3 regions of the Pseudescherichia sp. genome follow, and region 1 is predicted to be linked to each of the others. Evidence: predicted binding sites of a transcription regulator. Region 1 holds the regulator's gene; each other region holds the start of a gene.
What was found. The regulator CRP, encoded in region 1, controls carbon source genes, mostly activating them, when cyclic AMP is high. The targets are predictions, from matches to a motif close to ATGTGANNNNNNTCACAT.
Positions count from the first base shown of each region.

Region 1 (7,719 bases):
GGCGACCTCTCGGCACTTATCGCTATCTTTACCCACGTGGTGAGCGAAGCGGAGTAGAACGCTGCCGGATGGCGCTGCGCTTATCCGGCCTACGCAGGGGTGGACATATCTATATCAATATGTCCAGCCCATGCTTTTGTATAACACTTAACAGCTTTAGCGATAATCCATTCGGCCTTTTAGCCCCGCTTTCCCATTTTTGTACGGTTGAGAGTTTTCTACCGGCTGAATACTAGTTTTATCAAAGCCACGCATTGTTTCCTGAGAAATAGCTTCCACGCTATGTAAACCCGCAGCAGCACTATGAATGGCTTCAAAAGCAGCGCTTTTAAAGCTTTTTTTTACGGTCACGGTAAGTATCCTTATAAAGCGTAGTGCGATAGTGAACCCATTGTATTGCGGGTGGTAGTCAGAATTTCTCAGGCTGCGTACAATGTCGCAAAGATAGTTATCAAGTGACTTACCATGATCCTGCTTATCGACAACTACGACTCCTTCACCTGGAACCTCTATCAGTACTTCTGCGAGCTTGGGGCAGAGGTCGTGGTGAAGCGCAACGACGAGATAACCCTCGCCGATATCGCGGCGCTGGCACCCGAGAAGATCGTTATCTCGCCCGGCCCCTGCACGCCGGATGAGTCAGGCATATCACTGGAGGTCATCCGTCACTACGCCGGTAAGCTGCCGATCCTCGGCGTCTGCCTGGGTCACCAGGCGATTGCTCAGGTTTTTGGCGCGACCATCGTCCGGGCGCAGAAGGTGATGCACGGCAAAACCTCCGCCATTACTCACAGCGGCCGGGGCGTGTTTCATGAGCTGAACAATCCGCTCACCGTCACCCGCTACCACTCACTGCTCATCGATCCCGCTACGCTGCCCGACTGCTTCGAGGTAACCGCATGGAGCGACACCCAGGAGATTATGGCTATTCGCCATCGGGAGTGGGATCTGCAGGGAGTACAGTTCCACCCGGAGAGCATCCTGAGCGAGCAGGGACACGCGCTGCTGGCAAACTTTCTTAATCAGGCCGATTTTTAGTTGCCACGCACTGATTTTTTATGCATATTTTGTGATTATATTTTCATAATTATTGCTGCATATAACGGATGGGCATGACATGGCAACTGAACAGAACGCAGTTACGCGCGCAACCTTTGACGAAGTAATTCTGCCCGTTTATGCACCGGCAGAGTTTATCCCGGTGAAGGGCAAGGGGAGTCGAGTGTGGGATCAGCAGGGCAAGGAGTATGTTGATTTCGCGGGCGGGATTGCCGTTACGGCGCTGGGCCACTGCCATCCTGCGCTGGTGGAAGCGCTGAAAAGCCAGGGCGAAACGCTGTGGCATACCAGCAACGTCTTTACCAACGAACCGGCGCTGCGCCTGGCGCGCAAGATTATTGCTACCACCTTTGCCGAGCGCGTGCTGTTCATGAACTCCGGCACCGAGGCTAACGAAACCGCCTTTAAGCTGGCGCGCTACTACGCCTCTACGCGCCACAGCCCCTATAAAACCAAAATCATCGCCTTCCACAACGCTTTTCACGGACGCTCGCTGTTTACCGTCTCGGTCGGCGGCCAGCCGAAGTACTCCGACGGCTTTGGGCCGAAACCCGCCGATATTATTCACGTGCCGTTTAACGATCTTCATGCGGTCAAAGCGGTAATGGACGATCACACCTGTGCAGTGGTCGTTGAGCCGGTGCAGGGGGAAGGGGGCGTGACTGCTGCAACGCCAGCGTTCTTACAGGGCCTGCGCGAGCTGTGCGACCAGCACCAGGCGCTGCTGGTATTTGATGAAGTGCAGTGCGGAATGGGACGCAGCGGCGATCTCTTTGCCTACATGCACTACGGCGTGACGCCGGATATCCTCACCAGCGCCAAGGCGCTGGGCGGCGGCTTCCCCATCAGTGCGGTGCTGACCACCGAGGCAATCGCCAGCGCCTTCCACGTGGGCTCCCACGGCTCGACCTACGGCGGCAACCCGCTGGCCTGCGCGGTGGCGGGGGCGGCCTTTGACATCATCAGCTCGCCTGAGGTGCTGCAGGGCATCAGCGAGAAGCGTCAACGCTTCGTGAAGCATTTGCAGCAGATCGATGAACAGTTCAACGTATTCAGCGATATTCGCGGCATGGGGCTGCTGATTGGTGCAGAGTTAAAACCGCAGTACAAGGGGCGCGCCCGCGATCTGCTTTACGCGGCCGCCGATGAGGGGGTGATGGTGCTGAATGCCGGGCCGGACGTGATGCGCTTTGCGCCGTCGCTGGTGGTCAGCGAGCAGGATATTGACGAAGGCATGCAGCGTTTTGCCGCTGCGGTAGCCAACATCGTCCGGGCTTAATCTTTACTCCACCTGCGGTTAAGCCAGATGCCATGATGCGGGCGCTGACGCCATGCCACCGATGAGATAGTGTGCATGCTGTTCAGGTGCCCGATAATGCGCTGGAGATGCATCTCCATCGGGCTCATCGGGCCGTGGGTGAGCGTCTCCGGCGCTTCAAGAATATTCGCGTCTCCGGATGCCCCGGCCCCGTCATAGTCCAGCCGCTGCTGGCAGCGCTGAAGCGCAATCTCACAGGACTCCAGATAGCGCTGGGCCAGATCCGGCGTTAGCATCGCGTGTTCCCGAGCCAGGGTTGTCAGGGCGTTAATGTGTTCGACGATAAACTGGCTGTGGGTCACCCAGAGCTTCATATCTTCCAGATAATGGGTATTGAACCCCGGCTCCTGCATCGCCTGGTTGAGGGAGTTAAAGAGCGCGTTGTGCGCCTGATTGACCCGTATCCGCTGGTAAGCCAGCGGCGTGGGCTGCGGATCGTCACTGAGGATCAGGCGAATCGCATCCTGATCCTTCTCAATCGCATCATGGGCATTTTTCCGCAGCAGCCCGCTCTGCCACTGCGGCCAGAGCCAGACCATCCCGCCGAAGGCGATCAGGCAGCCAATCAGGGTATCGATCAGGCGGGCGACGATAAAGTTCTCGCCGCTCAGGGTCAGAATTTGAATCGAATAAACCGCCGTAATGGTGAAACCCACCGTCGCCCAGCCGTAGCTCTTACGAATTATCAGGTAGCTTACCAGCGTAATAAACAGCATGCCCAGCAGCGTGTACCCCTCCGGGACATGAAAGTGCAGGGCGAACCCGGCGATGGTCAACCCCGCTAACGTCCCTGCCGCCCGGTGTAAAATACGCACCCGCGTGGCACCGTAACCGTTCTGCGTGACCAGCAGCACCGTCATCAGGATCCAGTAGGGCTTCGGCAGGTGCAGCGCGCTGCCCATCAGGCTGGCGACGCTCAGCATGACGCTGATGCGGGCGGCGTTGCGCAGCGCCGGAGATTTCAGCGACAGGTAGCTCTTGAGCGCCTCCCATAGCGGCTGGCGGCGCTGCTGGTCGGCCATCAGATCGCGCGTATAGAGCGGACGCTGGGTGCGCAGCACGCGGGCAATACGGCTAAAGTGCCAGGCGCAGAACTGCCCGACCGGGTTTTGCGGATGCTGGCGGGCGATCTTCTCCAGCGCGCCAATCTGCTTCTCCATAGTGAAGCGGGTCGGGTAGCGATGGTAGAGAATGTCGTCCGCCAGCACCCGGAGCCGGGCGGCGACCACCTGCGCATTCCAGCGGATCACCGCTTCGGCGTGGCTGCGCTCCACCAGCTTCTGCACCTCTTCCGGCTGGTGCAGGCTAACCGAGATGTGCTCCTGCAGATCCAGCGCCACCTGAAACGCCCGCAGCAGACGCTTGTAGTCGTTATGCTGGTTGGCGGCGAGCATATGCAGCTGCTGATAGCACTGGCTGATGAGATCCACCGCCTTTTGCTGGCGCGTCAGCAGCGGTGGCAAGGCCTTCTCCGGGTCGGCGTGCTGCGTTAGCAGGCTGTACTTCGCCTCGCAGTAGTCGGCAAGCTGGCGATAGAGCAGGCTTAACGACTCACGCAGCGGCTGCTCGCGCCACAGCCAGAACCAGAACCAGTTAAATGCGCCATACCAGAGCGTGCCCAGGGCGTAGATGAGCAGCGGCTCCCAGACCGGCATATTGCCCGCCAGGCTCAGGGTAAAGATAGCGGCGATGAGCGAGGCAGGCAGCAGGCGAGCGTGTAGAGGACTGATTTCCGCCGTGACGCCCAGCAGCATTGCCAGTCCGGCAAGGATCAGCGGGAGCGCAACGTTGGCCCCCAGCAGCAGCTGCACCGCCAGGCTACAGCCGGCAAACAGCGAACCGCCGATAATCAGGCGCTTAAAGAAGCGTTTGTGTGGGGTATCAAGACCGGCAATGTTACAGCAGGCGGGCACCAGCGAGAACAGTAGCCCCTGCTGCAGGTGGCCTAACGCCAGGCCGATGGCCACGGGAAGGCACAGCACCAGCGTTTGCCGCAGTGCGTAGTTAACTTCAGGGTGGTAGATTAACCGGCGCCACATGGGGGAGAGCAAAAACGGCGTGCGCAGAGGCGACACGCCGTTCTTAAAGCTTAACGCGTTCCGTAGACGACGATGGTTTTACCATGTGCAGAGATCAGGTTCTGATCTTCCAGCATCTTCAGAATACGGCCCACGGTTTCGCGGGAGCAGCCCACGATCTGGCCAATCTCCTGGCGGGTGATTTTGATCTGCATCCCGTCCGGATGGGTCATGGCGTCTGGCTGTTTAGCCAGGTTCAGCAGCGTCTGCGCGATGCGGCCGGTAACGTCGAGGAAGGCAAGGTTGCCCACTTTCTCAGAGGTGACCTGCAGGCGACGTGCCATCTGCGACGAGAGGCGCATCAGAATATCCGGGTTGACCTGGATAAGCTGACGGAATTTTTTATAGGAAATTTCGGCCACTTCACAGGCGGTTTTCGCCCGTACCCATGCGCTGCGCTCCTGGCCCTCTTCAAACAGGCCCAGTTCACCGATAAAGTCTCCCTGGTTCAGGTAAGAGAGGATCATCTCTTTCCCTTCTTCATCCTTGATGAGCACTGCCACCGAGCCTTTGACGATGTAATACAACGTTTCCGCTTTTTCACCCTGGTGAATCAGCGTGCTCTTCGACGGGTACTTATGAATGTGGCAATGAGACAAGAACCATTCGAGAGTCGGGTCTGTTTGTGGTTTGCCAAGCACCATGCGCGGTTATCCTCTGTTATAAGCTGGCGCCAGTCGCGGGACGGGTCCGGCGGCTGGGGTTGCAATCATATGCTTCCCGAATCCTGGGAAGGGGGCCGTCAATATAGGCATGCGGCCTGTAATGGTTGAAGTCCTCTGCATACCTGCATAATGTCAATACATTACTGGAGCATCCCGACTGTTTTAGCATAGCTTTTGCCGTGTGTCTCCTGGTGTCTCGCTTCAGCTTGATGCAGGTCGCCTTCCGTTGCGCGTTTTGCTCTGCGCGCGTAATCTGTCGGGAAAATTGCCACTCTGGAGTGATGAAAATGCAAGCACGCGTAAAATGGGTTGAAGGGTTAACGTTTCTCGGCGAGTCCGCCTCTGGGCATCAGGTCTTAATGGACGGCAACTCCGGGGACAAAGCCCCCAGCCCGATGGAGATGGTACTGATGGCGGCAGGCGGATGCAGCGCCATTGACGTGGTGTCGATCCTGCAGAAAGGGCGTCATAGCGTGACCGATTGCGAAGTGAAGCTGACCTCCGAGCGTCGGGAAGAGGCGCCGCGTCTCTTCACCCACATCAACCTGCACTTTATCGTTACCGGCAAAGAGCTGAAGGAGGCGGCGGTATCCCGCGCGGTGGATCTCTCAGCGGAGAAGTACTGCTCCGTGGCGCTGATGCTGGAGAAAGCGGTCAATATCACCCACTCCTACGAGGTGGTTGAGGGATGATTTTATGCCCGGTGGCGCTGCGCTTACCGGGCCTGCATGTCGCGCATTACCCTATTCAATCTTCTTGCCTTCCATCAGCCGCTGCACCAGCGGCAGCATAATCAGCTCCATCGCCAGTCCCATTTTGCCCCCCGGCACCACCAGGGTGTTGATGTGGGAGATAAACGATCCCTGCAGCATCGCCAGCAGCCAGGGATAGTCGATACCCTCCAGATCGCGAAAGTGGATCACCACAAAGCTCTCGTCCAGCGAGGGAATATTTTTGGCTGCAAAGGGATTTGAGGTGTCAACCGTGGGGACGCGCTGGAAGTTGATGTGGGTGCGGGAGAACTGCGGCGTAATGAAGTTGATGTAGTCATCCATCGAGCGCACCACCGAGTCCATCACCGTCTCCCGGGAGTGGCCGCGCTCGCTGGTGTCGCGGATCATCTTCTGGATCCATTCGAGGTTAATAATTGGCACCACCCCTACCAGCAGATCCACATGGCGCGCCACGTCGTGCTGGGGCGTCACCACGCCGCCGTGCAATCCTTCGTAAAAAAGAATGTCGGTGGGTTCCGGCAGCGGCTGCCACGGCGTAAAGGTGCCCGGCACCTGGTTCCAGGGGACGGCTTCGTCGTAGGTGTGCAGATACTTGCGTGCCTGTCCGGTGCCGTTGTGACCATATTCGATAAAGGTCTGCTCCAGCAGACCAAAGTCGTTGGCGTCCGGACCAAAGTAGCTGATATGCCGCCCGGCATCGCGCGCCTTGCGGATCGCCATATCCATCTCCGGACGGGTATAGCGGTGGAAGCTATCGCCCTCCACCTCGGCGGCGCGTAGACCCAGCTGGGAAAATATTTTACGAAAGGCGAGGCTGGTGGTGGTGGTACCTGCACCGCTGGAACCTGTGACAGCAATCACCGGATGTTTGGCTGACATAGCGAACGACTCCCTGATTAACAGCAGAAGAGGGCGGATCGCCTGACGCAGCGTTATTCGCGAAACTGTTTCCGGGGCATAATATTGACTGTCTCGTGCAGCTCTGACCACACCAGCACGGCCTCACCCGTTTCCAGCTGACGCTTTACGTCGGCAACCTTTTGCTCAAGCGAACGCTCATGTTCACCATAATCGGTGCCTTCGCGCAAGACAAAGCTCTCAATCAGGCTGTAGAGCGTCTCGGGTGCAACCTCTTGCCAGGGAATAATCATCTATGCCTCCAGATAGGGTGCCAGCCAGTCGGGGATGCGCTTTTCAAGCCACATCTCAGGGCGGCGCAGCGTGCCGCCAACGAAGCCAACGTGGCCGCCATGTTCGGTCAACTGATATTCAATATTAGCGGGTAAATGGCCCGCCGCCGGAATGACGTGGTGATCCATAAAGGGATCGTCTTTGGCATGGATAATCAGCGTTGGCTTGCGGATCTGCGGCAGGACCGGCATGGCGCTGCTTCGGCGGTAGTAGTCGATGGCGTCATCGAATCCGTGCGCCTTTGCGGTAATCAGGTCATCAAACTCACGGATGCGGCGCACGCGCTTGAGCTGGGCAAGATCGATCGGCAGGGTACCGGGATAGACCTTGAGCTTGCGTCTGGCGTTGGCTTTTAGCAGGTTGAGCAGGTAACGCTGATAGAAACGTGAGAAACCCTTATCCATATGGAGGCTGCAGGCCTCCAGCACCAGCGGAGCCGAGACGATCACCGCCGCGTTGAGCGGCAGGCTATCGTCAGCTTTAGCCAGCAGACAGCCGAGCATATTGCCGCCGAGAGAGTAACCCACCGCAGCGGTAGGCGCGGCGCCAAAGGTGTTGCGTAGCCAATGCAAGAACCACGTGCCGTCTTCGGTTTCACCGGAGTGGTAGATGCGGTTCAGGCGGTTAGGCTCGCCGCTGCAGCCGCGAAAGTGCATCACCACCCCGAGCCAGCC
Region 1 covers NZ_DAMBWA010000003.1:403,952-411,670, forward strand. Annotated here, with positions in the region: gene RTX96_RS06670 (putative adenosine monophosphate-protein transferase Fic) at 1-57, shown strand, start outside; partial or broken gene RTX96_RS06675 (helix-turn-helix domain-containing protein) at 110-351, opposite strand; gene pabA (aminodeoxychorismate synthase component 2) at 466-1,038, shown strand; gene RTX96_RS06685 (aspartate aminotransferase family protein) at 1,118-2,338, shown strand; gene RTX96_RS06690 (YccS/YhfK family putative transporter) at 2,335-4,416, opposite strand; gene crp (cAMP-activated global transcriptional regulator CRP) at 4,467-5,099, opposite strand; gene RTX96_RS06700 (OsmC family protein) at 5,408-5,812, shown strand; gene RTX96_RS06705 (phosphoribulokinase) at 5,864-6,733, opposite strand; gene RTX96_RS06710 (YheU family protein) at 6,787-7,005, opposite strand; gene RTX96_RS06715 (hydrolase) at 7,006-7,719, opposite strand, start outside.

Region 2 (7,719 bases), on a different contig from region 1:
CCATTACAGTGTCACTTTTTGCCGAGAGCAGATTCATGGCAATAAAACCGGCCAGCAAGCCTTTGATCATCCCCGCACCCGCGATAGCGGGCACGATGGGACCAAACACGCCGGACACCGTATCCATAAACAGCGAAACCAGCCCCCTCTTCGCTTTAGCAGGTGCCGCACCGGCTGGCTCAGCGGCCACGTCGCCGCCGATCTGTTGATACCAGTGATTCACCTGTGGGCCGATAATCACCTGGTACTGCTCGCTTTGCAGCTGTGCGCCCAATACCCCTGGTAGCTGGGTGACGGCCTGTTGGTTGATCTTCGCCTCATCCACCAGATCGAAGCGCAGACGCGTCATGCAGTGCCAGACCTTATTGATATTTTCTCGTCCGCCAACGCCCTGAATCAGCGCATTGATGATGGCTGGATTACTCATTTTCTGGCTCCTTATCTGCCTTGATGACGGCATGTTCAATGCTGAGGAAGTCTACGGGATGGCCGTGCATAAAAACAGACCAATGAAAAGTGACAATGCTCACATAACCTGTATAGAAAGGCGTTCATGAGAGAATTAACAGCAAATTGGTCTGGTTTTTTCGTCATTCAAAGCTTCAGCGCAGACCAAAATAAAGTGCTGGCAATTGATAAAAAAGAGCAGGAATAATAGTCCCCGCAATCTGCTTTTCAGTCAGCCGTCAGGAGCGACCATGACACCTACTTTAATCACCAACGTCGAATGTTTTATCACTCGTCCGGATCGTCACAATCTGGTGCTGGTCAAAGTCACTACCGATAAAGATATCGTCGGTTATGGCTGCGCCACGTTTCAACAGCGGCCGCTGGCGGTGAAAACAATGGTGGATGACTATCTAAAACCGCTGTTGATTGGGCGTGATGGCAACCACATTGAAGATCTGTGGCAGATGATGCAGGTGAACGCCTACTGGCGGAACGGTCCGGTAATGAATAACGCCATCGCCGGCGTGGATATGGCGCTGTGGGATATCAAAGGCCAGCTGGCGGGAATGCCGCTCTATCAGCTGTTCGGGGGTAAATCCAGGGACGCGATTGCGGTCTACAGTCACGCTGCCGGTGAGAGTATGGATGAACTCTATCCGCAGGTGGATGCCCTGCTCGAGCAGGGTTATCGCTATATTCGCTGCCAGCTCGGTTTTTACGGCGGTACGCCGCAGAATCTGCACGCTACCCGCGAACCGACACTGGGCGCCTACTACGATCAAGATGAGTACATGGCGAATACTGTCGCCATGTTTAAAGCGCTACGCGAGAAGTACGGTCAGCGTTTTCATATTCTGCATGACGTCCATGAGCGACTCTTTCCGCAGCAGGCTATTCAGCTGGCGAAGGCGCTGGAGCCTTATCAACCCTGGTTTTTGGAAGACATCGTATCGCCACAGCAGAGCGGTTGGCTAGCGCAGATCCGTGCCCACAGCAGCGTGCCGCTGGCGCTGGGCGAGCTGTTTAACAATCCGGCCGAGTGGCACGATGTGATCGTCAATCGCCAGATCGATTTTATCCGCTGCCATGTGTCACAAATTGGTGGCATTACGCCAGCGCTCAAGCTGGCGGTGCTTTGTCAGGCATTTGGCGTGCGTCTGGCATGGCACGGGCCGCCAGATATGACCCCTGTCGGCGTGGCGGTGAATACCCATCTTAATATTCACCTGCACAACGCGGCGATTCAGGAGTTTATCCCCGTGCAGGCGAATACCCTGGCGGTATTCCCCAATGCGCCGCAGGCGGAGGGCGGGTATATGTATCCGCTCGATCGTCCGGGCATTGGTATGCAGGTGGATGAAGCGGCGATGGCAACTTTCCCGGTGGTTTATCGCCCGCATGAATGGACGCAAAGCCGCCTGCCGAACGGCGCCATACACACGCCTTAACTGCCGCTGCGAAAGCGCAGGTTGTCGGCATTAAACGGCGTGACATAGGTACATTCATAATGGATGTCGATCACTTCACTTAATATCCAGACTTCGCTGCCCGCAAGAATGCCGCGATTAGTAATTTTCATGGCGGGGGTGCCGCGTTTGCAGCCGAGCAGCGCGGCCTGGGTTTTGTCCACCGCCACCGCCTGATAGTGAGTGAGAAAGTGGGACAGCGTGAGGCCTTTGCCGATCGCATAGCGTTGCAATGAGCTTTCAATCACCTGTGGATTAAGATCGGGAAAATGCGCCAGCGGCAGGCTGGAAGTTTCAATCTGCGTGCAGCGATCGTCCACATAGCGTAGGCGACAGAAGTACCACAGCCAATCATTTTCCCCGATGCCAAATACCTGCTGCTCCTCCTTGCCGGGCAGCCGTTTATGCAGGCTGAGCAGGCGATAGCGCATTTGGTCAAAGCGTTTTTCGGTAATAGAGTTGTAAACCAGCGGATTGCTGCGCGCATTCTCGCTAACGTAAATGCCCGAGCCCTGCACGATGCGAATTATGCCGATGCTGACCAGCTTTTTTAAGGCTTCCCGCACGGTGTAGCGCGAAACGCCGTACTCTTCGGCAAGTTCGCGCTCGGCGGGTAATTTATGCAACGGCTCGCTGGCAGTCTGGAAGATCTTGCTGAGCAGATCCTGAGTAATAAATTCCCGTTTTTTCATGGCTTCCATCAACGTTAGGGAAAAGAGCGTTTTTATTACGGGTTTAAAATGAGATCTAAATCACAAAATGGCTGTATTTTCGCCAATGAAAGTTTTAAGATCGCCATATCTTTTCCCCTCATCAACACTACTATAACCTTATGACAACGAACACTGTTTCACGCAAGGTTGCGTGGCTGCGCGTCGTGACGTTGGCCATTGCGGCTTTCATCTTCAATACCACTGAATTTGTTCCCGTCGGACTGCTCTCCGACATCGCCGACAGCTTCGGGATGCAGACCCCGGAAGTGGGCATTATGCTCACTATCTATGCTTGGGTAGTAGCGCTGCTGTCGCTGCCGTTTATGCTGCTCACCAGCCAGGTAGAGCGGCGCAAGCTGTTGATTGTGCTGTTTGTGCTGTTCATTGCCAGCCACGTGCTCTCTTTCCTCGCGTGGAACTTCACCGTGCTGGTGATAAGCCGGATCGGTATTGCTTTTGCCCATGCTATCTTCTGGTCGATCACCGCCTCGCTCGCCATTCGCGTGGCCCCGCCGGGCAAGCGTGCCCAGGCGCTTAGCCTGCTGGCTACCGGTACGGCGCTGGCGATGGTGTTGGGGCTGCCGATAGGCCGCATCGTCGGGCAATACTTTGGCTGGCGCACTACCTTCTTTATCATCGGGCTTGGCGCGCTGATCACCCTGCTCTGCCTGGCGAAGCTGCTGCCGAAACTGCCGAGTGAACACTCCGGCTCGCTGAAAAGCCTGCCGCTGCTGGTTCGCCGTCCGGCCCTGATGAGTATCTACCTGCTGACGGTCGTCGTCGTGACCGCGCACTACACCGCCTATAGCTACATCGAGCCGTTTGTGCAGCACGTGGCGGGACTGAGCGCCAGCTTCGCTACCGTCCTGCTGCTGATTCTGGGTGGCGCAGGGATCATCGGCAGTATCCTGTTTGGCAAGCTAGGCAACCAGCATGCCTCGGGGCTGGTGAGCGGCGCGATTGCCATTCTCACGATCTCACTGGTGCTGATGCTGCCCGCCTCGCACAGCACAACCTACCTCGCCGTGCTCGGGGTGTTCTGGGGCATCGCGATTATGATTATCGGCCTTGGTATGCAGGTGAAGGTTCTGTCGCTGGCGCCGGACGCCACCGACGTGGCGATGTCGCTCTTCTCAGGCATCTTTAACCTTGGCATCGGCGCGGGCGCGCTGGTGGGCAACCAGGTAAGCTTGCACTGGTCGATGGCTAACGTGGGTTACGTGGGCGCTGTCCCCGCGCTGGCGGCGCTGGTGTGGTCGGTGGTGATCTTCCGCCGCTGGCCCACGGTGCTGGAAGAGCACCCTGCGCTTGAAGAGCAGACCCAATAGCGTTTATGCCGGGTGGCGCTGCGCTGACCCGGCCTACGATGGGCACGGTGTGGATTTGTAGGCCCGCGTAAGCGCAGCGCCACCGGGCGTTACTATGAGAGTGGGTAGTTGGAGATAATCTCCAGCACCCCGTTAATGATAAACTGCACCCCCATGCACACCAGCAGAAAGCCCATCAGCCTTGATATGGCTTCAATACCGCTTTTTCCCACCAGCCGCATCACCGCCCCCGAACTGCGCAGGCAGCCCCAGAGGATCACCGCCACAATCAGGAAAATCAGCGGCGGCGCAACCAGGATCACCCAGTCCGGAAAGGTAGAGCTGTGACGCAGCGTGGAGGCCGAGCTGATAATCATCGCGATGGTTCCCGGCCCGGCGGTGCTGGGCATCGCCAGCGGAACGAAAGCAATATTAGCGTCTGGTTCCTCGATCAGTTCGGCCGTTTTGCTGCGGGCCTCTGGTGACTCATGCACTTTTTGTTGGGGGAAAAGCATCCGAAAACCGATAAAGGCGACGATCAGCCCGCCCGCAATACGCAGTCCCGGAATAGAGATGCCAAAGGTATTCATCACTACCTGCCCGGCATACCAGGCAACCATCATGATGGCAAATACGTAGACCGACGCCATCAGCGACTGACGATCGCGTTCGGCTTTGTTCATATTGCCCGCAAGCCCTAGAAACAGCGCCACGGTCGTTAACGGGTTCGCCAGAGGCAGCAGCACCACCAACCCCAATCCAATTGCTCTGAACAGATCCTGCATTAGCCGTACTCCTTAAGGCGGGATAGTTGCGCCTATTATATGCACAAAAGCCCTTCATGCGCAGTGGGAAATGCGGTAACCCAATGTATAACTGAGAGTTATTCATTATCGGTTTATTGCCAAAAAATCTATACATGAAACGTTTTAGCAAATTGTGGCATACGTTAATGCATTCAGTTGACTTATAGTTGCCCCGGCAATAATATCTGCCGTGACTAATCTACTTGCCGGGGCAACCATCGTGAAAAGCACCAGTGACCTGTTCAATGAAATTATCCCACTGGGCCGCTTGATCCATATGGTCAACCAGAAAAAAGATCGCTTATTAAACGATTACCTTTCGCCGCTGGATATAACGGCGACGCAGTTTAAGGTGCTCTGCTCTATCCGCTGTGCCAGCTGCATTACGCCGGTAGAGCTGAAAAAAGTGCTGTCTGTCGATCTCGGGGCGCTAACCCGAATGTTGGATCGACTGGTCTGCAAAGGCTGGATTGAACGCCAGCCTAATCCGCATGACAAGCGCGGCGTGCTGATCCAGCTCACCGCCGACGGCGCAGCGCTTTGTGAGCAAGGCCATAAATTAGTGGGGCAAGACCTGCATCAGGAACTAACAAAAAACTTAACGGCAGATGAAGTGGCAACCCTTGAGTACTTACTCAAGAAAATACTGCCGTAAACAGAAGAGGTATAATGATGTCCAGACGCAATAATGACGCCATTACTATTCATAGCATATTGGACTGGATCGAGGATAACCTGGAGTCACCGCTGTCGCTGGAGAAGGTCTCTGAGCGTTCAGGTTATTCAAAATGGCACCTGCAACGGATGTTTAAGAAAGAGACCGGGCACTCGTTAGGTCACTATATCCGCAGCCGCAAGCTTACTGAAATCGCACAGAAGCTTAAGCAGAGCAACGAGCCGATTCTCTATCTGGCAGAACGCTACGGCTTTGAGTCTCAGCAGACGTTGACCCGAACCTTTAAAAACTATTTCGACGTGCCGCCGCATAAGTATCGCATTACTAATATGCACGGTGAAGCCCGTTATCTGCTGCCGCTAAACCATTAAAACTGTTAATCGCCTGTATTTAGACGTATCGAGGAAATCATGAAGTTTACCGTCTCCGCCGCCCTTACTCTGCTGGTGCTGTTTTCTGGCAACAGCTTTGCGGAGCAGTCGCGCCCGAGTGAACAAAATCAGCGCGACGCGATGATTATGCCTTCCGCCCATGATCGGTCACCTTTTGACTTTAATCATATGGATTCAGGAAGTGATAAATCCGACGAGTTAGGCGTGCCCTACTACAACTGAGCACGGCTAATACGTTCTTGCCCCGCCCCGTGCGGGGCTTTTTTTTAACGCGCCGTGACCGACCGACGCAAACGAAAGCCAAAGATGTTGATGTAGAGGCCTGCCATGATCAGCGCAGCGCCCAACAGCTGTAGGCCGTTCAACGTCTCTCCCAGCAGTAACGCGGCGCTGGCCATTCCTACCACCGGCACCAGCAGCGAGAGCGGCGCAACGCGCCAGGTTTCGTACCGCCCGAGCAGCGTTCCCCAGATCCCATAGCCAATGATGGTGGCGACAAACGCCAGATAGACCAGTGACAGCACGGTAGTGATATCAATCTGCACCAGGCTTTGCAGCATCAGCGCGGGGCCATCAAAGATTAGCGAGGCGACCATAAAAGGGACTACCGGGATCAGCGCACTCCAGACTACCAGCGACATGACCCCCGGGCGCGATGGGTGCTGCATAATCTTTTTATTGAAAATATTGCCGCAGGCCCAGCTAAACGCGGCCGCCAGGGTGAGCATAAAGCCCAGTACGGTGACGTCCTGACCGTTAAGGCTAGACTCCGCCAGCACCAGAACACCAAAGACGGCCAGGGTAATTCCTAGCACCTGCTTTAGCTGAAGCCGCTCGCCGAAAGCTACCGCGCCGAGGACGATGGTAAAGAAAGCCTGCGCCTGCAACACCAGCGATGCTAGCCCGGCGGGCATGCCAAACTTGATGGCGCTAAACAGAAAGGCAAATTGACCAAAGCTGATAGTCAGGCCATAGCCCAGCAGCAGGCGCAGCGGCACCTTTGGCCGGGCGACAAACAGCAGCGCCGGGAAGGCCACCAGCACGAAGCGCAGACCTGCCAACATTAGGGGGGGCATATTATGCAGCCCGACCTTAATGACGACAAAATTAAGCCCCCAAACAACTACCACCAGTAACGCCAGCAGTCCGTCTTTCCGCGTCATACCTGCCTCTAAAGTTTAAATATTTGTAAAAATCTTACGTTATCTTAAAAATCTGTCGAGAGACAGATCACAATATTCGGTAGGTCAGCCTGTGCGGTGTCTCAGATCTGGTCGCTATACAGTGCGCTTTTGGCATGTTATTGCTGATAGCGAAAGCAAAAATAAAAACTACGCACTGTCGGATACAACATGATCACAACTCAGCAACGCTCCATTATCGCACTACTCGCTTCATCACTGCTGTTAACCATCGGGCGCGGCGCTACGCTGCCCTTTATGACGATTTACCTCAATAGCCAGTATGGCATGGCCGTAGATCAGGTTGGTTTCGCCATGACCGTGGCAATGACCGTCGGCGTCTTCTTTAGCCTCGGCTTCGGCATTCTCGCTGATAAATTTGATAAAAAGCGCTACATGCTGATCGCTATCACCACGTTTGTACTGAGCTTTATCGGCATTCCTCTTAGCCATAATGCGGTGCTGGTTGTGGTCTTCTTCTCGGTAATTAACTGCGCTTACTCGGTCTTCGCCACCGTTGTGAAAGCTTACTTCTCCGATACGCTGCCACCCGCGGCGAAATCAAAAGTGTTCTCGCTAAACTATTCATTTCTGAATATTGGCTGGACGGTCGGCCCACCGCTGGGCACGCTGCTGGTGATGCAGAGCAGCCAACTGCCTTTCTGGCTGGCGGCGGGCTGTGCCGCCTTCCCGCTGGTGTTTATTCAGATCTGGGTACAGCGCGTCAG
Region 2 covers NZ_DAMBWA010000002.1:122,017-129,735, reverse strand. Annotated here, with positions in the region: gene RTX96_RS03170 (PTS transporter subunit EIIC) at 1-427, opposite strand, end outside; gene RTX96_RS03165 (enolase C-terminal domain-like protein) at 699-1,898, shown strand; gene RTX96_RS03160 (GntR family transcriptional regulator) at 1,895-2,608, opposite strand; gene RTX96_RS03155 (sugar transporter) at 2,749-3,957, shown strand; gene RTX96_RS03150 (MarC family NAAT transporter) at 4,050-4,721, opposite strand; gene marR (multiple antibiotic resistance transcriptional regulator MarR) at 4,963-5,397, shown strand; gene marA (MDR efflux pump AcrAB transcriptional activator MarA) at 5,415-5,789, shown strand; gene marB (multiple antibiotic resistance protein MarB) at 5,829-6,032, shown strand; gene eamA (O-acetylserine/cysteine exporter) at 6,077-6,973, opposite strand; gene ydeE (efflux MFS transporter YdeE) at 7,163-7,719, shown strand, end outside.
Region 2: the regulator CRP is predicted to act here: its motif matches at 2,657-2,674, upstream of RTX96_RS03155 (sugar transporter).

Region 3 (7,719 bases), on a different contig from region 1:
GCTCTCAGTATCCTTTCCGCCCTCTCTTTCGGTGCTTTTGCTGCCGACTCTATTAGCGCCGATCAGGCACAGGGCCGCCAGGCAATCGGTACGGTTTCCGTTGGCGCAGTAAGCTCCTCACCGATGGATATCCGTGATGCGCTGAACGATAAAGCCGAAGCCAAGGGCGCATCCTCTTACCGTATTATCGAAGCACGTACCGGTGACCACTGGCACGCGACTGCAGAACTCTACAAATAAATCCCTCGTCGTAGTCTCCTACGACCTTGCCCCCGCCTGTCGGGGGCTTTTTTATGCCTGCGGCTTGCCCTCAGGCGCGCACGTTAAACCGCAGCATGCCCCCCAACTCCTCTTCAGCCTCGTCAAAGAGTAGGATCAACGCGCCAAAACGACGGCGTTGCTTTTCATGTAGATGGACAAACTCGATCTCAAGCGGCATTGGCAAAGCGCTATCCTCACCGGTTACCGCCTCCCACAGAGAGTCCAGATTATTCACCTTGTTCCGATCAATAGTAAAAGTACGGCAAAATTCGCGATAAAAAGCATTCTGATCGTCAATTTCGTCGAAATCAAACGTGTAAATATTCATTATTCGCCACCCTGCCCGGATGGGCGGCTTATGCCGCCCCAGCGTTTATAATCCTCCGAGATGAAGAGTCTTAACCTCCAGGTACTCTTCCAGCCCCAGCACCGATCCCTCGCGGCCCAGGCCGGACTCTTTCACCCCGCCAAACGGCCCCAGCTCGGTAGATACCGCGCACTCATTCACCCCAATCATCCCGGCCTCCAGCGCCTGCGATACGCGGAAGACGCGCTGCAAATTTTGGGTATAGAAGTAGGCTGCCAGGCCAAACGGCGTGTCGTTGGCGCGATGAATGACCTCATCCTCGGTAGTAAAGCGGAAGCAGGCAGCTACCGGGCCAAAGGTCTCCTCCGCGGCCAGCTTCATGCTGTCGCTGCAGTTAGTGAGCACCGTTGGCTGCCAGAAGTTCCCCCCTAGCGCGTGGGCTTTCCCCCCGGCCAAGGCGGTTGCGCCTTTGGCAATGGCGTCCTCTACGTGCTCGCGCACCTTGTCCACCGCCGCCGACTCGATGAGCGGTCCGACTACCACGCCCTCTTCCATGCCGTTGCCCACTTTCAGGGCGTTAACCCGCTCGGCAAGCTTGTTCACGAAGTGGTCATAGATGGCTTCGTGGATATAGAAACGGTTGACGCTGACGCACACCTGTCCGGCGTTGCGGAATTTATTGGCAATCGCCCCTTCCACGACGGCATCAATGTCTGCATCGTCAAAGACGATATAGGGCGCGTTGCCTCCCAGCTCCATCGACACCTTTTTCATGGTTTCAGCCGCGTTACGCACCAGCGTTTTACCGACCGCCGTCGAACCGGTGAAGGAGATTTTACGCACCTGCGGGCTGGCCATGATCGCATCGCTGATCTCAGCGGTAGTGCCTGCTACGGCGTTGAGTACCCCGTCCGGGACGCCCGCTTTTTTCGCCAGCTGCACCAGAGCAAAAGCGCTGAGGGGTGTATTGTTGGCGGGCTTGATGACGCCGGTACAGCCCGCAGCCAGCGCCGGACCCAGCTTGCGGGTGAGCATCGCCATCGGGAAGTTCCACGGCGTAATGGCCGCCACGACGCCAATCGGCTCGCGGGTCGCCAGGATGCGCGAGCCGGGCTTAATTTGAGGAATGATCTCACCGTTGGCGCGCTTGGCCTCTTCGGCGAACCACTGGATAAAGCTGGCGGCGTATTCAACCTCGCCCTCCGCCTCTTTCAACGGTTTGCCCTGCTCGCTGGTCATCAGCTGTCCCAGCCAGGTTTTGTTCTCAATAATGAGTGAGTACCAGCGGTAGAGAATAGCGGAACGCTCTTTGGCGGTTTTCGCCCGCCAGGCAGGAAACGCCCGCGCGGCGGCGGCAATCGCCTCCTCGGTCTCTTTTTTACCTGCTTTCGCAACCTTCGCAATCACCTCGCCCGTTGCCGGGTTGGTTACGTCGAAGGTGCTATCCAGCGTTTTCCATACGCCGTCTACAAAATAGCCTGTCTGAAAAAGCGCATTGTCCTGAAGTGCCTGGGTTGCCATGCGTCCTCCCGATCCCCGTGAATGAATGACTCCGCTAAGTATAGCTACAAAAAAACCGACGCTTCTGGCGTCGGTTTTGGCTTAACGAGTAGTCAGGGCAGACTGGTATTTGTGGAGCACATCCACCAGCCGTTTCACCGGATGGGTGACCTGCTCCGGCGCATCCCAGGCGTGGAGTTTCTCCTGATAGACGTCCAGCTCTTCCAGCAGCTGGCTGAAGTAGCGGCGACGCGTCTCGTCACTGCGAGCCGAGATGACGTTATCAGCCGTACGCCGCAGCTGGCGGTGGAAAGCAGAGAGATCCGCATTCACCGGGATCGGCGCATCGCGTAGACGCTGGTGGGCAATAATCATGGTTAGCGCCAGACGGAATTTACCCACGTCCCCCGGGAACTTGTTCAGCAGTAAAAAGAGCTGCTGATAGAGCGCCGGTAGGTGATTCTCTCTGCGTCTCGCCGTGTTGGTGGTCATCGCCGAGACCGCCGCCGAGACGAACTGGTTTAGCAGCACCCGGCCGGTACGCGCCCGTGAGTTATCCCGCACCAGCAGGATCACCAGCAGCGCCAACACGCAGCCAACAATCTGCCCCAGCGCGCTATCAAGGAAGCGGTTGAACTCGAAGGTCATCGGGTTATCAAGCACCAAAATGTTGATGGTACTCGCCAGCGCCCCCAGCGAGCCCAGCCGCCGCTTCTGCACCTCGATACCGATAAAGAAGGCCAGCACCGCCAGGCTGATGCAGAGCAGCAGCATGCTTTGCTGGGTGGCAGGCATCACCACCAGAAAATAGAACGCCCCGATGGGCAGCGCCGCCAGGGTGCCGTAGACAAAGTCCATCGCCACCATGCGCGGGTTAGGCAGGCGCATCGCCAGCGAGGTGACCACCGCAATCATGATCATCGCCCCGCTGCCCGAGGTCCAGCCGGTCCAGAGCCAGAACAGGGTCCCGACCATGCAGGAGAGCGTGGTACGCCAGAAGTTGACCATCGCATGGTGACGCTCTGCCGACTCGGCTTTGACCACCGCCTCGGTGCGCAACACCTCCTCTTCGGTAGCGCTGATGCGGGTATTGCCGATCACCCCACGCCGGAGCAGCAGATAGCGGGTCGCCGCACCCACCCAGCTGTAAATAGTGATGGGCGTATCGCGCTCGCCGGTCCAGGCAATCACCCGGCGCATCCGCTTGAGCTGCTTATGCACGTCCTGCACCGTCTCTACCGGCGTAGCGAACAGTTCCCGGAACGTATCGGTGACGAGTTCCGGACGCGACTGCTGCATCAGCCAGGTTTCACACGCCTGGGTAATCAGGGTCAGCGACAGGGTATTGATCACCTTCAAACGGCGATTGGCCCGCGTCCAGCGCGACGACTCCATGTTGAGGTTGGTACGCATCCCGTCCAGAGCGTTGGTACGCCGCACCAGCGCGCCCCAGGCCTTATCCATCTCATCGCCATCGCCATTCTGCACGCAGAGCTGCATCAGCTGGTACTGCGCCAGCAGCAGGCCGTCGAGCTCGCGGTCGATCTCCTGCTTCACCGAGCGCGGCGAGAAGAGCAGATCGGCCACGATGGCGCAGACGATCCCAATGACGATCTCGCTGCAGCGCTCAACGGCGAACTGCGGAGTGAGCAGCGGTTCGGCCTGCACGGTGATAACGATGATCAGCGCGGTATAGCCCGACAGCCCCCACGCGTAAGAGTTTTCAACACGCACCAGCGAGGAGATCCAGGTGCAGAAGCCCGCCCAGAGACAGCAGACCATCAGCATCACCAGCGGGGCGCGGATCATGCCGATGATCATCACCAGCGCGGCAACGCAGCCGATGAAGGTCCCGGCGATACGCAGCATGCCCCGGTAGCGGATCGCCCCTGAGTAGGGTTCGCCCCCGGCGGCAAAGGCCGGGCCAGCGGCTACAATCGCCGCCGTCAGCACCGCCCAGCGCGGCGTTTCAAGATTAAAGTGGAAGCCAACAAACAGCGCCAGCACAATGGCGCAGGCCAGCTTAATGGCAAAGCGCACGTGCTGGTTAGCGATGGAGAAGATGCCCATCGTGATTAGCCCATCTCACGCAGACGGTGGGCCAGCTTGCGGAAGAAGGAGTCCTGGCTGGCGTCCCGGTCTTTCTCCCCGGTGATCACTACCGTGGCGGTGGTGCCCGCCGGCCAGAGGTTGCCCGGCTGGCTGTCGAGGCGGATACGCACCGGCACGCGCTGCGCCAGACGAACCCACTCAAGGTTAGAGTCGATGGTCGCCATCCCCTTGGCGTCGCGGCTGCTGCTGGCGTTGGTTACCCCGGCGGCGATGCTGTCCACCGTGCCCTTCAGCACCTGGTTACTGCCAAGCGGCGTAATTTCGGTGCGATAGCCGGGACGCACGCCCTCCAGCTTGGTCTCTTCCATATAGGCCAGCACGTAGAAGGAGTCGTGTTTTACCAGCGCCACCGCCGTTGAACCGCGGGTGATAAACTCCCCGGTATAGACGTTAAGGTTGGTTACCCAGCCGGCAGACGGGGCGCGGATCACCGTGCGCTCCAGATCCAGCTTCGCCATATCGCGGGTGGCCTCGGCTTTTGCCAGCTGGTGAAGCACGGTTTGCAGGACGTTGTTCGCCTGGTCAATCTCTTCCCGGGACATCGCCTGGATGCCGAGCTGGTTGCGCCGCCCGGCTTCGCGGCGTTTTTCCGTGGCCAGTGCCTGGTAGTAGGCGACGTCCGCCTCGGCCTCCTCCAGCGCTTTCTGGTAGCGCGGCTGGTCGATAGTAAAGAGCACCTGGTCTTTCTTCACCAGCTGGTTATCATGCACCTTCACGTCGGTGATAAGCCCGGCGACGTCGGGCGCAATCGCCACCACGTCGGCGCTAAAGCGGGCGTCGCGCGTCCACGGCGACTCGGTGTAGTAGACCCAGGCACGAAAAATAGCGATGAAAGCCAGTATTACCAAAATCACGGTGATGGCAGTACGGGAGATATTTTTTATAAACGTTTTCACATCAACCTCAGACGAACAGGCGCGACAATAAGTAGAACAGGCAGCAGTAGAGCGCTGTATTGAACAGGGCTGGATGCCAGACAAAATCGTAGATCCCGGTGGGGATCAGCACGCGGCGCACCAGCCAAAAGAGGGCCAGCGATAACAGTAGCTCGAAGAATATCGGCGGGAACGACAGGCCGAAGACCACGATAACGGGAAACAGACTCATGTTGACCTTGATTAGAGAGCGTGCAGGCGATGGTTTATTATTCACGTCACCGCAGGAATAAGGGCCAGAGGGGCCGGGCGAGAGTGACGTGTCTATTACTCAGCTAACAGTATTTTATCGTAACTGTTATGTTGTTATCTATATTGTGTTATCTAAATCACTTTTAAGCCAGAGTGAACAATGGAAAGATTAAAACGCATGTCGGTGTTTGCCAAAGTGGTTGAGCTAGGATCGTTCACCGCTGCTGCCCGACAGCTCCAGATGAGCGTCTCCTCCATCAGCCAGATCGTCGCCAGACTGGAAGATGAGCTGCAGGTTAAGCTGCTCAACCGCAGCACCCGCAGCCTGGCCCTGACCGAAGCGGGCAAGATCTACTACCAGGGCTGCCGCCGAATGCTGCACGAGGCGCAGGATGTGCATGAACAGCTCTATGCCTTTAACAATACCCCTATCGGCACCCTGCGCATTGGCTGCTCCTCCACTATGGCGCAGAACGTGCTGGCCAAAATGACCGCTGAGATGCTGCGCGACTATCCTGGCCTGTCGGTGGATCTGGTCACCGGGATCCCGGCCCCGGATCTGATTGCCGACGGACTGGACGTGGTGATCCGCGTAGGGGCGCTGCAGGACTCCAGTCTCTTCTCCCGCCGACTGGGGGCGATGCCGATGGTGGTCTGCGCGGCTAAAAGCTATCTGGCGCAGTACGGCGTGCCTGAAAAGCCGGCCGATCTCGTCAACCACTCATGGCTAGAGTATAGCGTGCGCCCCGACAATGAGTTTGAGCTGGTAGCTCCAGAGGGACTGTCGACGAAGATCGTGCCCCAGGGTCGCTTTGTCACCAACGATCCTATGACCCTCACCCGCTGGCTAACGGTGGGCGCAGGCGTCGCCTACGTGCCGCTGATGTGGGTGATCGACGAGATCAACCGGGGGACGCTGGAGATCCTCTTCCCGCGCTACCAGTCGGATCCGCGGCCGGTGTATGCCCTCTATACCGAGAAGGATAAGCTGCCGCTGAAGGTGCAGGTCTGTATCGATGCGCTGACCAACTACTTTGTGGCGGTGTCGCAGGTGTTTCAGGCAATGCGCGGACGCGCGAAAGAGAAGTAAGGGTGTTTCCTGCCGGATCTCACCGGCAGGAAGAACGAGCAGGATTAGGCCGTGCCGCCCACGGTTAAGTTATCAACTTTCAGGGTTGGCTGACCCACGCCCACTGGCAGGCTTTGCCCCTCTTTACCGCAGACGCCGACGCCGCTGTCGAGCTTAAGATCGTTGCCGACCATCGAGATCTGCTGCATAGCTTCAATGCCGGAACCGATCAGAGTCGCGCCTTTCACCGGCGTCGTCACCTTGCCGTTCTCAATCAGATAGGCTTCCGAGGTTGAGAAGACAAACTTGCCGGAGGTGATATCCACCTGGCCGCCGCCAAAGTTCGGGGCAAAGATCCCGTACTCTACCGACTCGATGATCTCCTGCGGGGTCGATTTCCCGGCCAGCATATAGGTGTTGGTCATGCGCGGCATCGGCAGATGGGCGTAAGATTCACGACGGCCGTTGCCGGTCGGTGCCACACCCATCAGACGCGCGTTGAGCTTGTCCTGCATGTAGCCTTTCAGGATACCGTTTTCGATCAGCACGTTGTACTGGCCCGGCGTCCCCTCATCGTCGATGGCGATAGAGCCACGGCGGTTCATCATAGTGCCGTCATCAACCACGGTGCAGAGTTCAGAGGCCACCAGCTCACCCATCTGGCCGCTGAAGACCGAGGTACCGCGACGGTTAAAGTCCCCTTCCAGACCGTGACCCACCGCTTCGTGCAGCAGCACGCCCGGCCAGCCCGCGCCCAGCACTACCGGCAGCGTACCCGCCGGGGCCGCCACCGCAGAGAGATTCACCAGCGCCATGCGTACTGCCTCTTTGGCCCAGGCATCCGCCCGCGCTTCGCCGTCGGCGTCGCTGAGGAACCACTCGTAGCCAAAACGACCGCCGCCGCCGCTGGAGCCGCGCTCGCGTTTACCCTCATCTTCCACCTGCACGCTCACCGACAGACGCACCAGCGGGCGAACGTCCGCCGCCAGGGTGCCGTCGGTGGCCGCGACGAGGATCAGCTCATAGACGCCGGTCAGGCTGGCGGTCACCTCCTGCACGCGCTTATCGGCGGCACGCGCCACGTTGTTGACCCGGCGCAGAATATCCAGCTTCTCTTCCCGGCTCATGCTCTGCAGCGGATCGACGCTGGTGTAAAGGGCGCTGTGCTCAACCGCGCCGAGGGTCTGCACCCGGCCATCGCCAGCGTCGCGGACGATGGTACGGGCAGCCTGAGCGCTCTGCTCCAGGGCCAGCAGGCTGATCTGGTCGGCATAGGCAAAGCCGGTCTTCTCGCCGCTGACGGCGCGTACGCCGACGCCCTGGTCGATATGGTAAGAGCCATC
Region 3 covers NZ_DAMBWA010000004.1:254,550-262,268, forward strand. Annotated here, with positions in the region: gene yhcN (peroxide/acid stress response protein YhcN) at 1-240, shown strand, start outside; gene RTX96_RS08080 (barstar family protein) at 311-589, opposite strand; gene RTX96_RS08085 (NAD-dependent succinate-semialdehyde dehydrogenase) at 635-2,089, opposite strand; gene aaeB (p-hydroxybenzoic acid efflux pump subunit AaeB) at 2,171-4,138, opposite strand; gene aaeA (p-hydroxybenzoic acid efflux pump subunit AaeA) at 4,144-5,076, opposite strand; gene aaeX (p-hydroxybenzoic acid efflux pump operon protein AaeX) at 5,084-5,287, opposite strand; gene aaeR (HTH-type transcriptional activator AaeR) at 5,468-6,397, shown strand; gene tldD (metalloprotease TldD) at 6,442-7,719, opposite strand, start outside.
Region 3: the regulator CRP is predicted to act here: its motif matches at 5,433-5,450, upstream of aaeR (HTH-type transcriptional activator AaeR).